Regions from separate parts of the Rhizobium sp. NZLR10 genome, predicted to be linked through region 4. Evidence: riboswitches for the same ligand, from Rfam matches in the RefSeq annotation. Region 4 holds a riboswitch; each other region holds the start of a gene.

Region 1 (4,556 bases), on a different contig from region 4:
AAGAAGGGGCGGCTGACCATCCTTTCGGGTGCCGCACTCGTTGCTGCCTATGCTATCGACCATCTGGTGCCGGCGATCGCATCCTATGCCTTCATCGTGGCCATGCTGGTCGGGCTGGTGCCGATCGCGCGGCGCGCCGTCATGGCGGCTCTCTCCGGCACGCCGTTTTCGATCGAGATGCTGATGACGATCGCCGCCGTCGGCGCGGTCATCATCAATGCAGGCGAAGAGGCGGCAACTGTCGTGTTCCTGTTCCTCGTCGGCGAATTGCTGGAAGGGGTGGCTGCGGGCAAGGCGCGCGAAAGCATCCAGTCGCTGACGGCCCTGGTGCCGAAGAGCGCGCTGCTCGAAGACAATGGCCAGACGCGGGAGGTGCCGGCGGAAAGCCTTGCCGTCGGCGCGATTATCATGGTGCGTCCTGGCGATCGTATCTCGGCGGACGGCGTTATCATTTCAGGCGAGAGCGCGATCGATGAGGCGCCGGTGACGGGCGAGAGTACGCCGGTGCGCAAGGGCGTCGATGCCGTTGTGTTTGCCGGAACCGTGAATGGCGATGCGGTGCTCAGGGTTCGCGTCACCGCGGCCGCAGCCGACAATACCATCGCCCGTATCGTCAAGCTGGTGGAGGAAGCGCAGGAATCGAAGGCGCCGACCGAACGCTTCATCGATCGGTTCTCGCGCTATTACACGCCCGGCGTGGTGGTGGTCGCCGCACTTGTCGCGATCGTTCCGCCGCTGTTGTTCGGTGGGTCGTGGGGCGAATGGATCTATAAGGGCCTTGCCATCCTCTTGATCGGCTGCCCCTGCGCGCTTGTCATCTCGACGCCGGCGGCGATCGCCGCCTCGCTTTCTTCGGGTGCGCGGCGCGGGCTGCTGATGAAGGGCGGCGCGGTGCTGGAAACGCTCGGCAAGGTGACGATGGTCGCCTTCGACAAGACGGGCACGCTGACGGAAGGCAAACCTCAGGTGACTGATATCATTTCTTTCGGATTGAGCGAGGCGCAAGTCTTGTCGCGCGCGGCGGTGCTGGAGCAGGGCTCCAGCCATCCCCTGGCGCTGGCGATCCTCAACCGCGCCAAGGCGGACGGCGTTCCCATGCCGCCGGCCTTCGAACTGGAGGCGCTGCCGGGAAAGGGGGTCAGCGGCAAAGCCGGCGGCGAGGCGCTGGATCTTTTGTCGCCGCCCGCTGCCCGCGAACGCGGCGCACTCGGTGCTGAACAGGAGGCACGCATCACTGACCTGAACGACGAGGGCAAGAGCGTCTCGGTGCTGCTGGTCAACAATGTTGCGGCCGGGCTGATCGCCATGCGCGACGAACCGCGCGAGGACGCGCAGGCCGGGCTTGCCACGCTCAAATCAGCCGGCGTCAAGGCGATGATGCTGACAGGCGACAACAAGCGGACGGCGGCAGCCGTTGCCGGCATGCTCGGCATCGACTGGCGCGGCGAGATGATGCCTGAGGACAAGCAGCGGGTCGTCGTCGAATTGAAGCGCGAGGGCTTCGTCGTCGCCAAGGTCGGCGACGGCATCAACGACGCGCCGGCGCTGGCCGCAGCCGATATCGGCATTGCCATGGGCGGCGGCACCGACGTGGCGCTGGAGACCGCGGATGCCGCCGTGCTGCACGGGCGCGTCGGCGACGTGGCAAGGATGATCGAATTGTCCAAACGCACGATGCGCAATATCCTGCAGAATATTACCATCGCGCTCGGCCTGAAAGCGGTGTTCCTGGTGACGACGATTGCCGGCATCACCGGCCTCTGGCCGGCGATCCTCGCCGATACCGGCGCCACCGTGCTGGTGACGATCAACGCGCTGCGATTGCTTCGAGTAAGGATGTAAACATCCGATAACGTCCTTGCGGCGCTCGTCACCGTAGACCGCTGACAACGGACGCCAACCCCTCTTTCGTCATGCTCGGGCTTGTCCCGGGCATCTGCCTCCGGTCGATAGGCAGTAGATCCGCGGCACAAGGCCGAGGATGAGGCGGAGAGGGAGGTTTGTCATGAAACTGAGAGCGGCCATAGACCGGCTCTCTTCGTTCGAGCCTTGTCCACCGCCTGTTTTCCTTAAGCTTTCGTTATCCCTGTTTTTCACAGGAATGCAGTGATTTCAAACCTGCCGTAACGCAATGCACAAACCATCCATTGACGCGAATTTGGATTCGCGTACCATATCTAGTGTTCGAGGTTCCTTCGATTCGTGAGAATCGCAGGCTAAGACGGGAATACGGTGCGTTGCGCCATTATGGCGCGGCTATGCCGGAGCTGCCCCCGCAACTGTAAGCGGCGAGCAACTGTCCGATTTCAGGCCACTGGAGCATAATGCTCCGGGAAGGCTGGGCAGGATGCTTTGACCCGTGAGCCAGGAGACCTGCCTCGAACAAAACGTCCACGGGCGGGGAGTCCGGAAGGTCGCGTTGCATGGCTGCGGATGATATCCGCGTCGCGTTTCGCAAGGCCGCTCGATCCTCCGCATGAGCCACTTCGGGGTGAAGTCATGTCAGTATCTCAGTTCAGGCCGCAACCCGCGCTAAGCAGAGGGCGGATCACGCCCGGCGGCTGAACAGGCCGCATCGTTCAAACCATCAGAGAATGTTTCGACGGATATCGCGAGATTTCCGATCGATGCCCTGCGTCCCAATCGCGTCGTCACGAGGAATATCATGACCATTACCGTCTACAGCAAACCGGCCTGCGTCCAATGTACCGCCACTTACCGCGCCCTCGACCGCCTGGGCGTCGCTTATGACATCGTCGATATCTCCGAGGATGCCGAAGCGCTCGATCGCGTCCGCAGCCTTGGCTACATGCAGGCGCCCGTCGTCATCGCCGGCGAGCAGCATTGGGCCGGCTTCCGTCCCGACATGATCAGCGCGCTCTCCTGATCGAGGCCGAACGATGGGGCTGATCGTCTATTATTCCAGCCGGTCCGAGAATACCCATCGGTTCGTCGCCAAGCTTGGAATGTGCGCGGCGCGCATTCCAACAGGTGCCGCAGACGCATTCCGTATCCGTGAACCCTTTGTGCTTGTTGTGCCGACCTACAGTGGCGACGGGGGCAAGGGGGCCGTTCCCAAGCAGGTTATCCGTTTCCTCAACGATGCGGAGAGCCGAGGACACATCCGCGGCGTGATCGCCGCGGGCAACAGCAATTTCGGCGAGACATATGGGCTCGCCGGCGACGTGATCTCACAGAAATGCCAAGTGCCGTACCTCTATAGGTTCGAGCTGCTGGGCACCGAAGCGGATGTCGCCAACGTTAAACACGGAATGGAACGATTTTGGACACGGGAACAACTCTGACGCGGGATGCGGGCGCAAAACCGCATAACACTTTTGCTCATCCCGCCGGCGAACGCCCTTTGAAAGCGGCGGAAGCGCTCGACTACCACGCGCTGAACGCGATGTTGAACCTCTATGACGACGAGGGGAGGATCCAGCTCGACAAGGACCGCATGGCGGCGAAGCAGTATTTTTTGCAGCATGTGAACCAGAACACGGTGTTCTTTCACAATCTCCGGGAAAAGCTCGATTACCTCGTGACCGAGGGTTATTATGAGCAGGAGGTTCTCGACCAGTATTCCTTCAATTTCGTGCGTGACCTGTTCGACCAGGCCTATGCCAAGAAGTTCCGCTTTCCGACCTTCCTCGGCGCCTTCAAATATTACACCAGCTATACGTTGAAGACCTTCGACGGAAAGCGTTATCTCGAACGCTACGAAGATCGTATCTGCATGGTGGCGCTGGCCTTGGCGCGTGGGCACGAGGCACTTGCCCGCGACGTGGTCGAGGAGATCATTTCCGGCCGTTTCCAGCCGGCGACGCCGACCTTCCTTAATGCCGGCAAGAAACAGCGCGGCGAGCTCGTCTCCTGCTTCCTGCTGCGCGTCGAGGACAATATGGAATCGATCGGCCGGTCGATCAATTCGGCGCTGCAGCTGTCGAAGCGCGGCGGCGGCGTGGCGCTGTCTTTGACGAACATCCGCGAGGCCGGCGCGCCGATCAAACAGATCGAAAACCAGTCGTCGGGCATCATTCCGGTGATGAAGCTGCTCGAAGACAGCTTCTCCTATGCCAATCAACTGGGCGCGCGCCAGGGCGCGGGCGCGGTCTATCTCAACGCCCATCACCCCGATATCATGCGTTTTCTCGACACCAAGCGCGAAAATGCCGACGAGAAGATCCGCATCAAGACGCTGTCGCTCGGCGTCGTCGTGCCTGACATCACCTTCGAACTCGCGAGGAATAACGAGGACATGTACCTGTTCTCGCCCTATGACGTCGAGCGCGTCTATGGCGTGCCCTTCACCGAGATTTCGGTGACGGAAAACTACCGGGAGATGGTGGCAGACGCCCGCATCGCCAAGAAGAAGATCAAGGCGCGCGAATTCTTTCAGGTGATCGCCGAAATCCAGTTCGAGAGCGGTTATCCCTACCTCATGTTCGAGGACACGGTGAACCGGGCGAACCCGATCGCCGGGCGCATTTCGATGAGCAATCTCTGCTCGGAGATTCTGCAGGTGAGCGAGGCGAGCGACTACAATGACGACCTCT
Region 2 (4,556 bases), on a different contig from region 4:
GTTGGAGAATGTCGAGCTGATGCTGGATATCGAGATGATTGGTCGGCTCGTCGAGCAACAACTCGCTCGGCGCCTGCGCCAGCGACCGCGCGATATGGACACGCTGGCGCTCGCCGCCCGACAGCGTCTGCCAGAGCTGGCCCGCCCGCTCCCCCATGTCGACCCGTAACAAGGCCTCATCGACCGCGGCATCGTCCTCCGCGCCCCAGGGCGAGAGCAGCCCGCGATGTGGCGTGCGGCCGAGCCGCACCGCGTCGCGCACCGTCAGCTGCGTATCGGTCGTCGACTGTTGCTCGACGAAGGCGATGCGCCGCGCAAGGGCTGCGCGTGACAGCGAGGCGATATCGTCTTCGCCCAGCCGGATGACGCCACTGCGGACCTTCCGCAGCCGGCAGATCAGCCTGAGCAGGCTCGATTTGCCGGAGCCGTTCGGCCCGAGCAGACCGAGCACCTTGCCCTTTGCCACCGTCAGGCTGACGCCGTTGACGATGACCGTGTCGCCGGCGGCGAAACTCACCGCATCGATGGTAATGCTCATGCACTCCTCCGGACGCGATAGAGGATGACGGCGAAGGCCGGCGCGCCGAAGAGCGCCGTGACGACGCCGATCGGCAGGACCTGCTGCGGGATGATGATGCGCGAGACGATATCGGCGCCGACCATGTAGATTGCGCCGCCGAGCGCCGTTGCCGGCAGCAGCCGCCGATGGCCCGGCCCGACGAGAAAGCGGGCGGCATGCGGAATGACGAGGCCGACGAAGCCAATCGAGCCCACCACGCTGACGACGCTTGCCGTCATCGCCGCCGTCAGGCCGAACAGCAGGATCTGGACGCGGCGCACGGCAATGCCGAGCGAGGCCGCCGCATCCGTGCCGAAGGAGAAGGCGTCGAGCGCCCTGACATGGACCATGCAGATGACGAAGCCGGCAAGCGCGATCGGCACCGAGAGATAGACATCCGGCCAGCGCACGCCGCTGAGCGACCCCAGAAGCCAGAACAGGATGCCGCGCGCCTGCTCGGCATTCGCCGATGTCGTCACTATGTAGGAGGTCAGCGCATTGAAGAGCTGCGAGCCGGCGACGCCGCAAAGGATGATGCGCTCGCCGGTTCCCCCCGCACCCGTCGCAAGGAAGCCGATCAGCAGAAAGGCGATGACCGCGCCGATGAAGGCGCCGCTCGACAGGCCGAAAACACCGTAGCCGAAGCCGAGGATCATCACGCACACCGCTCCCGTCGAGGCGCCGGCAGAGATGCCGAGCACGTAGGGTTCGGCCAGCGGATTGCGCAGCAGCGCCTGCAGCACGGCGCCACAGAGCGAGAGCGACGCGCCGGCGCTGGCCGCAACCAGCGCCCGGCTCAGCCGATAATCCCAGACGATGCCCTGGTGGATGCGGCTGAGCTCGAAATCCGTGCCGAACAGCCGGTTCGACACCGCCTCCGCCGTGGTCGCTAGCGGGATCGCGATCTCCCCGATCGAAACAGCGAGACTGATCATCAGGCCGAGAAGCAGAAAGGCAGAAATGGTGAGCGCGCCAAGCGCCCACCATCCGTGTTGTCTGACCGACATTGCCTTCACTGCGAGAGACCGAAGGACTTGATGCCGTTCGCCAAGGTCTCGATGCCGTCGATCGTACGGATCGTCGGGTTCATCGATTGCGCGTCCATCATCACGAAGTGCTCGTTCTTGACCGCGTCAAGCTCCTTGGTCACCGGGTCGTTCTCGAGAAAATCGATCTTGACCTTCGGATCGTCGGCGGCGTAGCGGCGCCGGTCCATGGTCGCCAACACGATAACCGCCGGGTTCACCTGAGAAATGGTTTCCCAGCCAACCAGCGGCCATTCCTCTTCGGTTGTCACGACATTCCTGGCGCCGATCGCCTTCAGGATATAGGCAGGCGCGCTGTTCTTGCCAGCGATGAAAGCATCGCCATTGACTTGCTTGCTGGAGAACCAGAAGACGATGGGCAGGTTCTTGCCCGATGCGCCTGATATCGACGCGACGGCATCCGCCTCGCGCTTCTTCAACTTGGAAATCAGCGCATCGCCGCGCTCCCTCACGTCGAAGATCTCCGAGAGCTCGGCGATCTCACGGTAGACCAGCTCCATCGTGAACAGCTCCTTGCGCACACCGTCGCCGCCATCGGTGTTGACCTTGGCGACGCAATCGGCCGGCGCGAGATAGGTATTGATCCCGAGATCCTGGAACTGCTCCCGCTTGCCGACGGAGCCCTGCGCGCCGACATGCCATTCGAACTCGGCCGCCACCAGGTCGGGCTCCCGCCCAACAACGGATTCGAAGCTCGGATCATTGTCGGCGAGACGCTTTATCTTGCTGTTAGCCTCGGCATATTGCGGCAGGACGGGACCTACCCAGACGGCCGTACCAGCAATCTTCTCGGCAAGGTCGAGCGAGAAGAGAATTTCAGTCATGCCCTGGCCGATCGAAACGATCTTCGACGGCGCCTTCTGGAACGTCACCTGCTGACCGCAATTGGTGATGGTCAAAGGATATTGGGTGGCGGCAAGGCTCGGTGCCGCAAGGCCGATCAGCCCGAAGGCAAATGTCATGGTGGCGAGAATCTGGCGCATGAAAAACCTCGATTGAAGAGAAAAAGCATGGTTATGCCGCACCCGCGGCCGAAGGCACGGTGATACGTGCGCTAACCGCAGGAGGCCCAATCGAGACGGATGCATGCCGAAATTCGGCGAAGGTTCAGAAGGTCAATCATGTCTGTTCCTTGTCCGGGCATCCCCGCCCGGTTGATTGGATCGTGATTGACGGCAGGTCTCCTGGCTTGCGGATATCCGTCGGTTCATCCGCCTTCCCGCGATATCTCGCAGTGGCAGGGCTATAAGCCCTTCAGAGATGGCCAGTCGCTGGCCACACCTGAGATGATCGACAATCCGCATACAGTTGCGGGGGCAGCCACGGTCTCGGTCCCTGCTGGGTCGTCCTTACCGTGTTCCCTATTAATCCCCTTGGAGTCATCTTCAGGGAACCGTCGCCCCCAGTTACGTCGCCTGCCCGCAAGACGTCAATGCCTATTGCGGAGGATTGGGTTCGTGCGGGTGAAAAATAGAGACGGAACGTAGGGGGCCTGTTGGCCGGTGTAATACCTGCATCCTCGCCTCCTCAGGATGAGGCTCTCTTGAGCGTTGGCGCCGCTTTCTCCCGTTCCCGCTGTCGTGAGCGCGGCATCCGCCAACGTCCCTGATGCTGATGTGCGCAGCCCGAGAGGGCGAAACCTCGAAGCACGCCGCACGCTACTTCTTGCTACAACGCATCCAGCGGTATCTTCAGATACCGCCGCCCATTTCCCTCCGGCTCCGGCAATCTGCCTCCCCGAATATTCACCTGTAGCGCGTGCAACATCAGTTTCGGCTTCGGCAGCGTGCGGTCGCGCGCCTGGCGCAGCGCCACAAAGCCGGCCTCGTCGATGCCTGATATATGCGGGTTACCGTTTTTCTGGGCGGCCACCTTGCTTTCCCAGCGCGCGTGGCGCCCGCCGGGCTGATAGTCGTGGCCGGAAAAGAGCCGGGTCTCATCGGGCAGCGACAGGATGACCTGGATCGAGTGCCAGAGGGCGCTGGCGCTGCCGCCGGGGAAATCCGTGCGCGCCGTGCCGGAATCCGGCGTAAATACGGTGTCGTGCACGAAGGCGGCATCGCCGATCAGATAGGTCACCGAAGCAAGCGTATGGCCGGGCGAAAACATCACACGGGCTTCAAGCCCACCGATCTCGAAGGTGTCGCCATCGGCAAACAGCCGGTCCCACTGCGAGCCGTCGGTTTCGAGTGCCGGCAAGTTGTAGATCTCCTTCCAGAGCACCTGGACGTCGGTGACATGGGCGCCGATCGCCGTCGGCGCGCCGGTCTTTCTCTTGAGGTAATGCGCGGCGGAGAAATGATCGGCATGCGGATGCGTGTCGAGGATCCACGCGACCGTCAGCCCCTCGCTGTCAATATGAGCGAGGATGGCGTCGGCATTCGCCGTTCCCGTCGCGCCCGACATCTCGTCGAAATCGAGCACCGGGTCGATGATGGCACAGCGTTTTGTCACCGGGTCTGAAACGACATATTGCACGCTGCAGCTGCGGGGCTCGAAGAAAGCCTTCACACCAGCCGCCTGCCCAGCCCGCTTTTCCAGCCAGCGGCGTGCGCCGGCAAGATCGAAGCCGAGTCTTTGGCCGAAGACCTCGACCTCTCCGGGCTGCATCCGCCCGTCGAGCACCTCTCCCAGCACATAGAGCGTCAGCGCCCGTGTGCCGCTCTTGCAATGAGCAACGACCGGCCCCTTCGCCTGCGTCATCGCCATCTGGAAAGCGCGGATATCGGCCTCGGTGATCTCGGCCCCTTTCACCGGCACGAAGCTGTAGGCGAGCCCCGCGGCAGCAGCAGCAGCCTTTTCCGCGGCATTGCCAGGCTGCCCCGGCTCCTCGCCATCCGGCCGGGCATTGATGACGCCGGCAAAGCCGTTTGCCGCAAAAGCGGCAAAGCCCGCGGCATCGGGCTGTCCCGTCACCGATATCAGCTCATTGACCCTCACGGATGTCATCG
Region 3 (4,556 bases), on a different contig from region 4:
CCGAGCGCACGCACGATGATGAGCCTGGCATGCCGCGCCGTGCGTTCGACATAGGTATCGACCGACATCGGATGCTTGAGGCTCATCAGGCTGGCAAGTCTCAGCGAAGGCGCCGCCCCATGCTCGCGATGGGCGGCTGCGATGGCGGCAAGCTCGCTGTCGGCGGCCGACAGGAACACGATATCGCCCGGCGTCTGCCCGAGGTCGATCGCCTCCTCGCAGTCGCTGATCGTTCCCTGTTGGGCCAGAAGCAGATGCATGGGATTACGCCAGCGCCTCGATCGCCGCCCTAACAGCGTCCTGGTCCATCTCGTGCAGACCGATGACCACGAGGCGCGTGGCGCGCGTTTCGCTCGGGGCCCAGGCACGGTCGAAATAATGGTCGATGCGGCTGCCGACGGCCTGGATCTGCAGGCGCATCGGCTTGCCGGCGACATCGACGAAACCCTTGAGACGCAGTACGTCATGGTCGGCGATAATCGTCTTCAGGCCAGCAATGAAGCCGGCGGGATCGGCGACCGGGCCGAGTTCGACGACGAAGCTGTCGAATTCGTCATGGTCGTGCGGCGCGCCGTCCTCATGCTCCAGCTCGTGATGCGATTTGCGGTTGGCGACATCGTCCTCCGTGCCGATGCCGAGGCCGAGCAGAATTCCGGCCGACACCTCGCCATTTTTCGCCTCGATCATCACCGGCTTGCGCACCGTGCGGGAGGCGACCTCGTCGCGAACCCTGATAAGGCCGGCAGCGTCGATCAGGTCGGTCTTGTTGAGTACGATCAGATCGGCGCAAGTCAGCTGATCCTCGAACAACTCCTCGATCGGGCTTTCGTGATCGAGCGATTCATCTGCGCCGCGCGCCGCCTCGACGGCATCGTGGTCGTCGGCGAAACGGCCGGCGGCGACAGCCGCGCTGTCGACCACGGTAATGACGCCATCGACCGTCACCTGGGTGCGAATGTCAGGCCAATTGAAGGCCGCGACCAGCGGCTGCGGCAGGGCAAGGCCCGAGGTTTCGATGACGATATGGTCGGGCCGCTGTTCACGCTCGAGCAACTTCGTCATCGTCGGGATGAAATCGTCGGCGACGGTGCAGCAGATGCAGCCATTGGTCAGCTCGATGATATCGTCCTCGGTGCAATTGTCAGCGCCGCAGCCCTTCAGCACCTCGCCATCGACGCCGAGATCGCCGAACTCGTTGATGATGAGCGCGATCTTTTTGCCGCCGGCATTGGTGAGCAGGTTGCGGATCATCGTCGTCTTGCCGGCGCCGAGAAAGCCGGTAATGACGGTTGCGGGAATTTTCTGCTGGTTCATGAACTTAACCCTTCATTTTCAACGGCAGGCCTGCCGCGATGAAATAGACTTCGGCGGCCTTGGCCGCAATTGATTGGTGCAGCCGGCCGGCATGATCGCGGAATTCCCGCGCCATGCGATTATCCGGCACGATGCCGAGGCCGACCTCATTGGAAACGAAAACGAGCTGCGCCTTCGCCTGCGGCAGAAAATCGGTGAGCGCGGCAAATTCCGCCGCCATATCGCGCTCATCCATCATCAGATTGGTGACCCAGAGTGTCAGGCAATCGATGAGCACGACGCCGCCCTCGCGGTCGATAGCGTCAAGCTTGCCGACGAGATCGAGCGGCTCTTCATGCGTCGTCCAGGACGGGCCGCGATCGGCTCTATGTTGGGCAATGCGCGCCTGCATTTCCTCATCCCAGGCGCGGCCGGTCGCGAGATAATGGCGGTCGAGGCCGATCGAAATGACAAGGGACTCGGCGAAGCGGGATTTCCCCGAACGGGCGCCGCCGAGGATGAAGACGGTGTTGGAGGGAGCGGTCGTCATGCGCAGACGCCCCTTTGGTGGGATGCCGCACCCCACCCACTCGATCGCGCCGCACAAGGCCGCGCCGAATTCAATCGTTCAGCCAAAACAACCTCCGTGCTGGCAGCGGGCCTCTTGCCCAGGGTTGGGCTTCTCGCCCGGCACGGGATGGCAGGTCTCCTGGCTCGCGGTTATCGGCCGCGATCGGGGCAGACCGGAAACCGGTCGCCCTGATCGTGCCAGCGGATCTGCCTCGCCTTCCCGGCTGCATCGATGAAAAGGTGGACGATTCGTAGACTTAAGAGGCGTCCGACCCCGGTTGATCATCATGCATGTCCAGTGGCTTTTCCGGCATGTCGCCCGTCCCGCCCGCTTGCATTATTGCAAGCCGCCGGCCGGAAGGGCTCGATGCCGGATGGAAGACCCTGACCGCTCTACAGTCGCGGGGTCGGCTGTGATGAAGGCGCCCGGCTTGGGTCCGCCCCGTCACATTCCCTTTTCATCCGGAAGGCGTAACACCGATCCGGAACCATCCGTTATATCCGAGGATGGTCAGGTGACCATCCGTTGAGGGATGGTTAGGCAAGCTCAGGGGTGAAGTCAACCGCCCTCGACGGCCGGCAGTGGCTAGACAGGCGAGGCAACGCCAGCAACACGACTTACCCTACCTAAAACATCGTCATTTATCAGATACTTACGTCACAAATATTTATCCAGGGCGCCGGCTTTTCGCCACAATTGCACTGCAAGCGGACTGCGCCATCGCCCTTGACCGGGCCTCTTCCTGCCTAGTTGTCTTGCCATGCTTATGCAATTGGATCGGCGCCGGTTCCGAGCGCTGCGTGTTTTCTTCGACCCGGGGCGGCTGCGGGCGCTGACCCGCCGCAGTGAGGTCGGCCTGTCGCTGGCGGGTGCCGTCGTCGGCATCACCTCGGGTCTCGCCGTCACCGGCATGAGCTACGTCTCCAATCAACTGCATCAGATGGTCTTCGGCATCGACGACAGCGAGCGGCTGAGCTCGTCGGTGATCGACGACAAGCTGCTGCTTCTCACTGCCCCCGTCATCGGTGGCGTCCTGCTCGGCCTGTTGCTGTTCGTACTGGCGAAACGGCGCAAGAAACCGATGGTTGACCCGATCGAGGCCAATGCGCTGCATGGCGGCCGCCTGTCCTTGACCGACAGCATCATCGTTGCCGTGCAGAACCTGATTTCCAACGGGTTCGGCGCCTCCGTCGGCCTCGAGGCCGGCTATACCCAGCTTGCCGCCGGCCTCGCCTCGAAATTCGGCCTGAAGCTGCAGCTTCGCCGCTCCGATCTGCGCACCCTCGTCGGCTGCGGCGCGGCGGGCGCTATCGCCGCTGCCTTCAACGCGCCGCTGACCGGCGCCTTCTACGCCTTCGAGCTGATCATCGGCACCTATACGATCGTCTCGCTGACCCCTGTGGTCGTCTCGGCCCTGGTTTCCACCCTCATCGCAAGGCTGCTCACCCACGGCGATTTCACCATCGACATCGGCAGCTTCGGCGCAGTCGTGCCGGCCGATTATATCCCGGCTATGCTGCTCGGTGGCTTCTGCGCTGGCGTCGGCATCCTGATCATGCAGGGCGTCTCCTTCGTCGAGGAGCTGGCGCGCAAGAGCTCGATCGCCCCGCCCTTCCGCCCGGCGCTCGGCGGCATCGTCGTCGGACTTCTGGCGATGATTTCGCCACAGGTGCTCTCGGCCGGCCACGGCGCGCTGCATCTCAATCTCTCCCGCGAGGTGGCGATCCCGGCGCTGATCGGCCTCTTCCTGTTGAAATCCCTGGCCTCGGCGATCTCGATCGGCTCCGGCTTCAGGGGCGGCCTGTTCTTCGCCTCACTGTTCATGGGCGCCCTGCTCGGCAAGCTCTTTGCCTATTGCGGCCCCTATTTCGCCGATGCGACGCTGACGCCCGTCATCTATGCCGTCGTCGGCATGAGCTCGCTCGCCGTCGCCGTCATCGGCGGGCCGCTGACGATGACGTTCCTGGCGCTCGAAATCACCGGCGATTTTCCGATCACCGCTCTAGTGCTCGCCGCCGTCATCACCTCCTCACTCGTCGTCCGCTCAACCTTCGGCTATTCCTTCGCCACCTGGCGCTTCCACCTGCGCGGCGAAAGCATCCGCAGCGCCCACGACGTCGGCTGGATCCGTAACCTGACAGTGGACAAGCTGATGCGCGCCGACGTCAAGACGGCAAGGGCGGGTATTTCGCTGGAGGAATTCAAGCAGGCCTTCCCGATCGGCTCGACCCAGCGCGTCATCCTCGTCGAGGAGAGCGACAAATATGCAGGCCTCGTGCTGGTGCCGGAGATCTACGCCAACCCGACCGACGTGCAGGACGAGGGCAAGACGCTTGCCGATTTCATCCACTACCGCAACGATTTCCTACAGCCACAGATGAATGCCAGGCAGGCGGCGGCGATCTTCGACAAGAGCGAAAGCGAAGCACTCGCCGTCGTCAACAACCTGATCGAACGCAAGGTGATCGGCCAGCTCAGCGAAAGCTATACGCTGCGCCGCTACAGTGAAGAACTTGACCGTCGCCGTCGTGAGGTCTCAGGCGAGATCTGAACTTGGTCGCGCCCTTGATCGGCGCTTCATGACACAGAGTTGGCGAGCTTGAAGACGTCGGCCCGCTTTGAAACTCCACGCAATTCGAACGACCCGAGATACTCGCAAGCCACCGTACAGTTGGCCGCGAAACTCTCCGAC
Region 4 (4,556 bases):
ATAGAGATTGGCCGCGCCGCGCAGTGCTGCATCTTCAGGCGCACTCACCAGTTCCTTGATATCGTCGTGATCGGCGATCAGCGCCGGAAGCGCCTCGTAGCGGTTGAGATGACCGCTGAGCGCCGAGACGGCAAGGCGCAGCGCCGTTCTCGCCTGCGCCGAAGCTTCCCCCATATAGGCGCGCGTCGCGATCGCGCCTCCATAGGTGAAGAAGACGAAGATGATCAGCGGCATCACCAGCAGCGCCGCTATCGCACGATATCTCGAAGACAGATCCTGCTCCTCCCCTTTCTGCCTCCACTCCCCAGTGAGGCATACCCGACGGCACAAGTCTAATAATACCCACAGTGATTTCCAAGGGCCCGTCGAAACTTGACACCCGGCAAAGGCCGATGTCCTATTGCGGCATTGTAGGGAACCCGATCATGAGCGACGACCAGACGCCCGCCGACAGCAAGCTCACCAGCTCCAAGCGTCGATGGGCGGCTGAAGGTAAATTCCTGACCGGCCGCATCAGCCGTCCCGAAGCTGAGCGCCTGCCGCCCGGCCAGCACCTCGTCAAAAACTGGCCGGTGCTCGATCTCGGCCAGCAGCCCGTCATCTCCACGAATAGCTGGCGTCTCGAGCTGCGCGGCCTCGTCGAAACGCCGCTCACCCTAACCTGGACCGACTTCCAGGCGATCGAGCAGAGCACCAAGGTCAGCGATATCCACTGCGTCACCACCTGGTCGCGCTACGACAACAAATGGAAAGGCGTTTCGACCCGCGATCTGCTCGATCGCGCCATGCCAAAGCCCGAAGCCGGTTACGTCATGCTGACGAGTTATGACGGCTATACCACCAACCTGCCGCTTGCCGATTTCGCCGCCGAGGATGCGATCCTTGCGACATCGTGGGAATGCCTGCCGCTGACGCCGGATCACGGCGGCCCGATGCGCCTCGTCGTACCGCATCTCTATTTCTGGAAAAGCGCCAAATGGCTGCGCCGCATCGAGCTGATGCCCGCCGACCAGGCCGGCTTTTGGGAAAAGAACGGTTACCACATCTATGGCGATCCGTGGCGCGAGCAGCGCTATTCCGACGATTGAGCCTTCGGCCGCAGAAAGCGGCCCAGCGCAAACGTCACAAGGGCGAACAGAGCGGCGAGCCCCGTCAGCGACGCCATGCTGGCGGGATGAAACGGCACTTTGCTCCAGCGCGGCTTGACGACATCGGCTGTGTTGAAGGCCTCGCCGCTGAACCTGCAAGTGATGAGTGCCAGGCTGCGCCGCACCATGTCGGCATCGACCGCGGAAATGATTTCATTAGCCGCAACGGCCTCCCGCGGCATCTCACGCATCTCAAGCAATACCGCCTTGGCCGCCGCGAGATAAGCATGAGCACATTCGTTGAACGGGCTCTCCTCGTCGCTCACGCTGCCCGGCATCCGCCCCCAGAGACAATAGGAATATTGGATTTCGGCATAGTTCAGAACGCGCCGGAACAGCTCGTTTGTATCAGTCGCGCGTGACGCCAACCCGATAATTTCGCCGCGGTAGTCTGAAATCACCGCCATCTCGCCATGCGAGATTTCCGGGATATCGAGGCCGGTATCGCTGCCGCCGACGCTGCGGCTATGGGCAAGCGCGTTTTCGCCAACCGCACAAAACCAAGCGGCGGCGGCAAACGCCGTCGACAGAATCGATATGGTTTTGCTGCTTTTCATACTCGCTCGAAAAACTTGAGGGCGCCGGCAAGGCGGCGCCCCTCGATGCGTTCAGTGAAATGCCGGTGCCGGTCGAGCCCGCTGCCCGCCCTTCACGGCAAGCAGCTTTTCCGCCAGCGCTCCGAAGCCAAGACCGAGCGTTGCCCAGAGGATCACCTGCATGCCGAGCGAGGTCGTGCGGAAACGCCAGAGCACCATCGCCGAGAACTTCTCCGGCACTTCGTTGATCGACGGCAGCAAATAGAGCACCAGGCCCATGAAGACGAGATAGGTGATGCCGGCGATGATCGCCCCGTTCCACAGACCGAAACGCTCGGAAAGGCGCCGCGACAGCGCCACCGCGGCAATCAAAGCAGCGATCGAGACGACGATCATCAGGAAGAACAGCTCGGTCCTGACGCCGATCGTATCGGGATTGCCGACCGCCGGCGGATTGGCCGGATACTTGATACCGGGAACGACGACGATCGCCACGAAGGCGGCAAGGGCGATGACCGCCGAGGTGCCGCGTGCCGAAAGCCTGCTGATGCGGCCGTGCACGAAAGCGAAAGCGAGCGCGAAAAGCCCGCCGACGGCAATGCTGTAGGCCATGACGCCGGTGAAGAGGCCAAGACCGGCCTGCGTGGCACGGCTGACGATCTCAGGTTCGGCAGCTTCGCCCGCCGCCTGGGCGCTCGCCTCCTCGAAGGCGATCGCCGCATCGACCAGCGGCTCGCCGAAGATATGCGCGAAAGCAAAAACCAGAATGCCAGCGATCAGCCCCGCGAGCATGCCGCGAAGTAGAAGATTTCCGACCATGTCAGGATCCCCCTTAGTGGCAGGGAAAGCCGAGGAGATGACGGCCGTCATGCACGAATTCGTGCACATACATGCCGTTGAACAGCGCCATCGCGCCTTCCTCGGTGCCGACGAAATAGATGGCGATCAGCATCAACAGGCCGCCGAAGATCGCCCAAGGCAGGATTTCTCCTACCGGGATTGGCGCCGGTGCCGCGACGGGCGCAAAAGTGGTGTCAGACATGTATTCCTCCGGGAATGACGCGTTCAGTCGAAAGAGTGCTTATGCGGCAGGGTCTGACTTCCAGCGCGAAGAACCTTCGACACGCTGGTCACAGCGGCGCGACCGTGCCGGATTTACACCGGCTTCCAAACCCGCAACAGCACGGTTATATCTGCAGGCCGAAGAGCCTGTCAACGAAACTTCATGAAGCGGCGAAGGGCTGTTCCCACCGCTATCCGGAGATCGCAACGACCGTGAATACGCGTCTTATCTGGATCTGCCACGGCGCGACTGCAGCGAGCCGCAAGGCCCTGTTCCCGCTCGATGAACCGCTGGACAACAAGGCCGCGGAAGAAGCGGCCAGGATGACCGCCCTGCCCCGCGCCGATCGTATTGTCACCAGCCCGGCTTTGCGCGCCCGCCAGACGGCCGAAGCCCTCGGCCTCGACGCCCGGATAGATCAGGCGCTTCGCGACTGCGATCACAGGCGCTGGGCCGGCAGGTCGATCGCAGCGATCGAGGCAGAAGAGCCGGAGAACCTCATGGCCTGGATGTGCGATCCTGAAGCGGCTCCGCACGGGGGCGAGAGCCTTGTTGATCTCAGAACACGTGTCGGCGGTTGGATGGACAATGAATCCGCTCTCGGCGGCCGTGTGATCGCCGTCAGCCACGCGGCCGTCATCCGAGCGGCGATCGCGTACGTACTTCAGGCGCCGCTCTCCTCCTTCTGGCTCGTCGACGTCGAGCCGCTTGGCATTGTTCGCATGACCAGCAATGGACGGCGCTGGTCTCTGCGATTCCAGCATTAGCGATCCCTCATTTTATCCAGCCTTACACAAGCAAATCGCGTCATCTCTATTGAACCCGGTTCTACCGGGACTACTTCCTTGTCCCAAGGAGATGGAAGACATGACATATGACTGGAGTGGGGAGCGCACGCGGCGCCTGCGTTTGGTGCGTGTCGCCACAATTGCGGTTCTGGTCGGTCTCATCGTCAGCGTACCGCTGCTGATCGTTACCGCCTGAAGCACGAAAAGGGCGAGCGGTGCCACGGCACGCTCGCCTTCGTTCTTTCCCCCGCCTGCCGGTCTGCAACCACGACGACGATCGCGCTCAGCGTTTTACCCGGTTCCGCGAAAGCGCCCTCAGTCCCTCCACGGCACAGCCATAGGCTGCCCCTCTGATAATTCGCCTTCTGGTTTCAACGAACATTTCAGACTTTCATGATTACTTCGGCGCGGGTGGAGTCGGAGAAGACCATATGCCGGTGTTTTTCCAAAGCAAGGCCGGAAGGCAATGCGTGTCGATTGTCGGGCTTGGGATAACCCTCTGGCTCCTCGGCGCGCTGTTGCAGCTTGACGACAGCCTTGTCTTCTTCATGACCGGTTTCGGCGAATACGGCGCCGACAAGCTCGTTCTGGCGCTCGGTATCGCCGGCGCCATGAGCTTCATCTATTCGGTGCTGCGCATCGCCGACCTGCGCAAGGAAACCGAACTGCGCGCCGCCGCTCAGGCGAAGGCCGATTGGACCGCCACCCACGACCATCTGACCAAACTGCCGAACCGCTACGCCTTCGAGCGCAAGATTCTCTCACGGCCAGTCAAGGACGACGAGTACGAGGTCGAAGAGTGGAGCCGCAACGTCACCATCTTCTCCGTCGATCTCGACGGCTTCAAGAAGGTCAACGATCTCGTCGGTCACAAGGGCGGCGACGTTCTGTTGATCGAGGTTGCCAGACGGATCTGCGCGCTCGGCAACGCCGATTGCGTCTATCGCTTCGGCGGCGACGAATTCATCATTGTCGCCTTTGCTCTGACGGCGCAGCGCGAGGAGCGTTTTGCCAGGCTGCT

The links. Region 4 has a riboswitch for cobalamin ahead of HJB82_RS25605 (CbtB domain-containing protein). Riboswitches for the same ligand answer to the same signal wherever they lie in the genome.
Region 1: linked by a shared signal. The riboswitch ahead of nrdH (glutaredoxin-like protein NrdH) and the one ahead of HJB82_RS25605 (CbtB domain-containing protein) in region 4 are both predicted to bind cobalamin.
Region 2: linked by a shared signal. The riboswitch ahead of HJB82_RS07455 (ABC transporter substrate-binding protein) and the one ahead of HJB82_RS25605 (CbtB domain-containing protein) in region 4 are both predicted to bind cobalamin.
Region 3: linked by a shared signal. The riboswitch ahead of cobU (bifunctional adenosylcobinamide kinase/adenosylcobinamide-phosphate guanylyltransferase) and the one ahead of HJB82_RS25605 (CbtB domain-containing protein) in region 4 are both predicted to bind cobalamin.

What each region holds. Positions count from the first base shown of each region.
Region 1 is NZ_JABDWE010000034.1:6,713-11,268, reverse strand. It holds gene HJB82_RS31165 (heavy metal translocating P-type ATPase) at 1-1,842, shown strand, start outside; cobalamin riboswitch at 2,171-2,396, shown strand; gene nrdH (glutaredoxin-like protein NrdH) at 2,666-2,887, shown strand; gene nrdI (class Ib ribonucleoside-diphosphate reductase assembly flavoprotein NrdI) at 2,901-3,305, shown strand; gene nrdE (class 1b ribonucleoside-diphosphate reductase subunit alpha) at 3,284-4,556, shown strand, end outside.
Region 2 is NZ_JABDWE010000003.1:373,222-377,777, reverse strand. It holds gene HJB82_RS07465 (ABC transporter ATP-binding protein) at 1-538, opposite strand, end outside; gene HJB82_RS07460 (iron ABC transporter permease) at 535-1,566, opposite strand; gene HJB82_RS07455 (ABC transporter substrate-binding protein) at 1,572-2,588, opposite strand; cobalamin riboswitch at 2,762-3,018, opposite strand; gene blh (bifunctional sulfur transferase/dioxygenase Blh) at 3,274-4,554, opposite strand.
Region 3 is NZ_JABDWE010000016.1:123,226-127,781, reverse strand. It holds gene cobN (cobaltochelatase subunit CobN) at 1-260, opposite strand, end outside; gene cobW (cobalamin biosynthesis protein CobW) at 265-1,314, opposite strand; gene cobU (bifunctional adenosylcobinamide kinase/adenosylcobinamide-phosphate guanylyltransferase) at 1,319-1,843, opposite strand; cobalamin riboswitch at 1,975-2,371, opposite strand; gene HJB82_RS22840 (chloride channel protein) at 2,625-4,415, shown strand; gene HJB82_RS22835 (adenylate/guanylate cyclase domain-containing protein) at 4,442-4,556, opposite strand, start outside.
Region 4 is NZ_JABDWE010000020.1:28,928-33,483, forward strand. It holds gene HJB82_RS25585 (sensor histidine kinase) at 1-234, opposite strand, end outside; gene HJB82_RS25590 (sulfite oxidase-like oxidoreductase) at 426-1,088, shown strand; gene HJB82_RS25595 (hypothetical protein) at 1,073-1,705, opposite strand; gene HJB82_RS25600 (CbtA family protein) at 1,757-2,503, opposite strand; gene HJB82_RS25605 (CbtB domain-containing protein) at 2,517-2,726, opposite strand; adenosylcobalamin (AdoCbl) riboswitch at 2,740-2,882, opposite strand; gene HJB82_RS25610 (histidine phosphatase family protein) at 2,960-3,514, shown strand; gene HJB82_RS25615 (bifunctional diguanylate cyclase/phosphodiesterase) at 3,967-4,556, shown strand, end outside.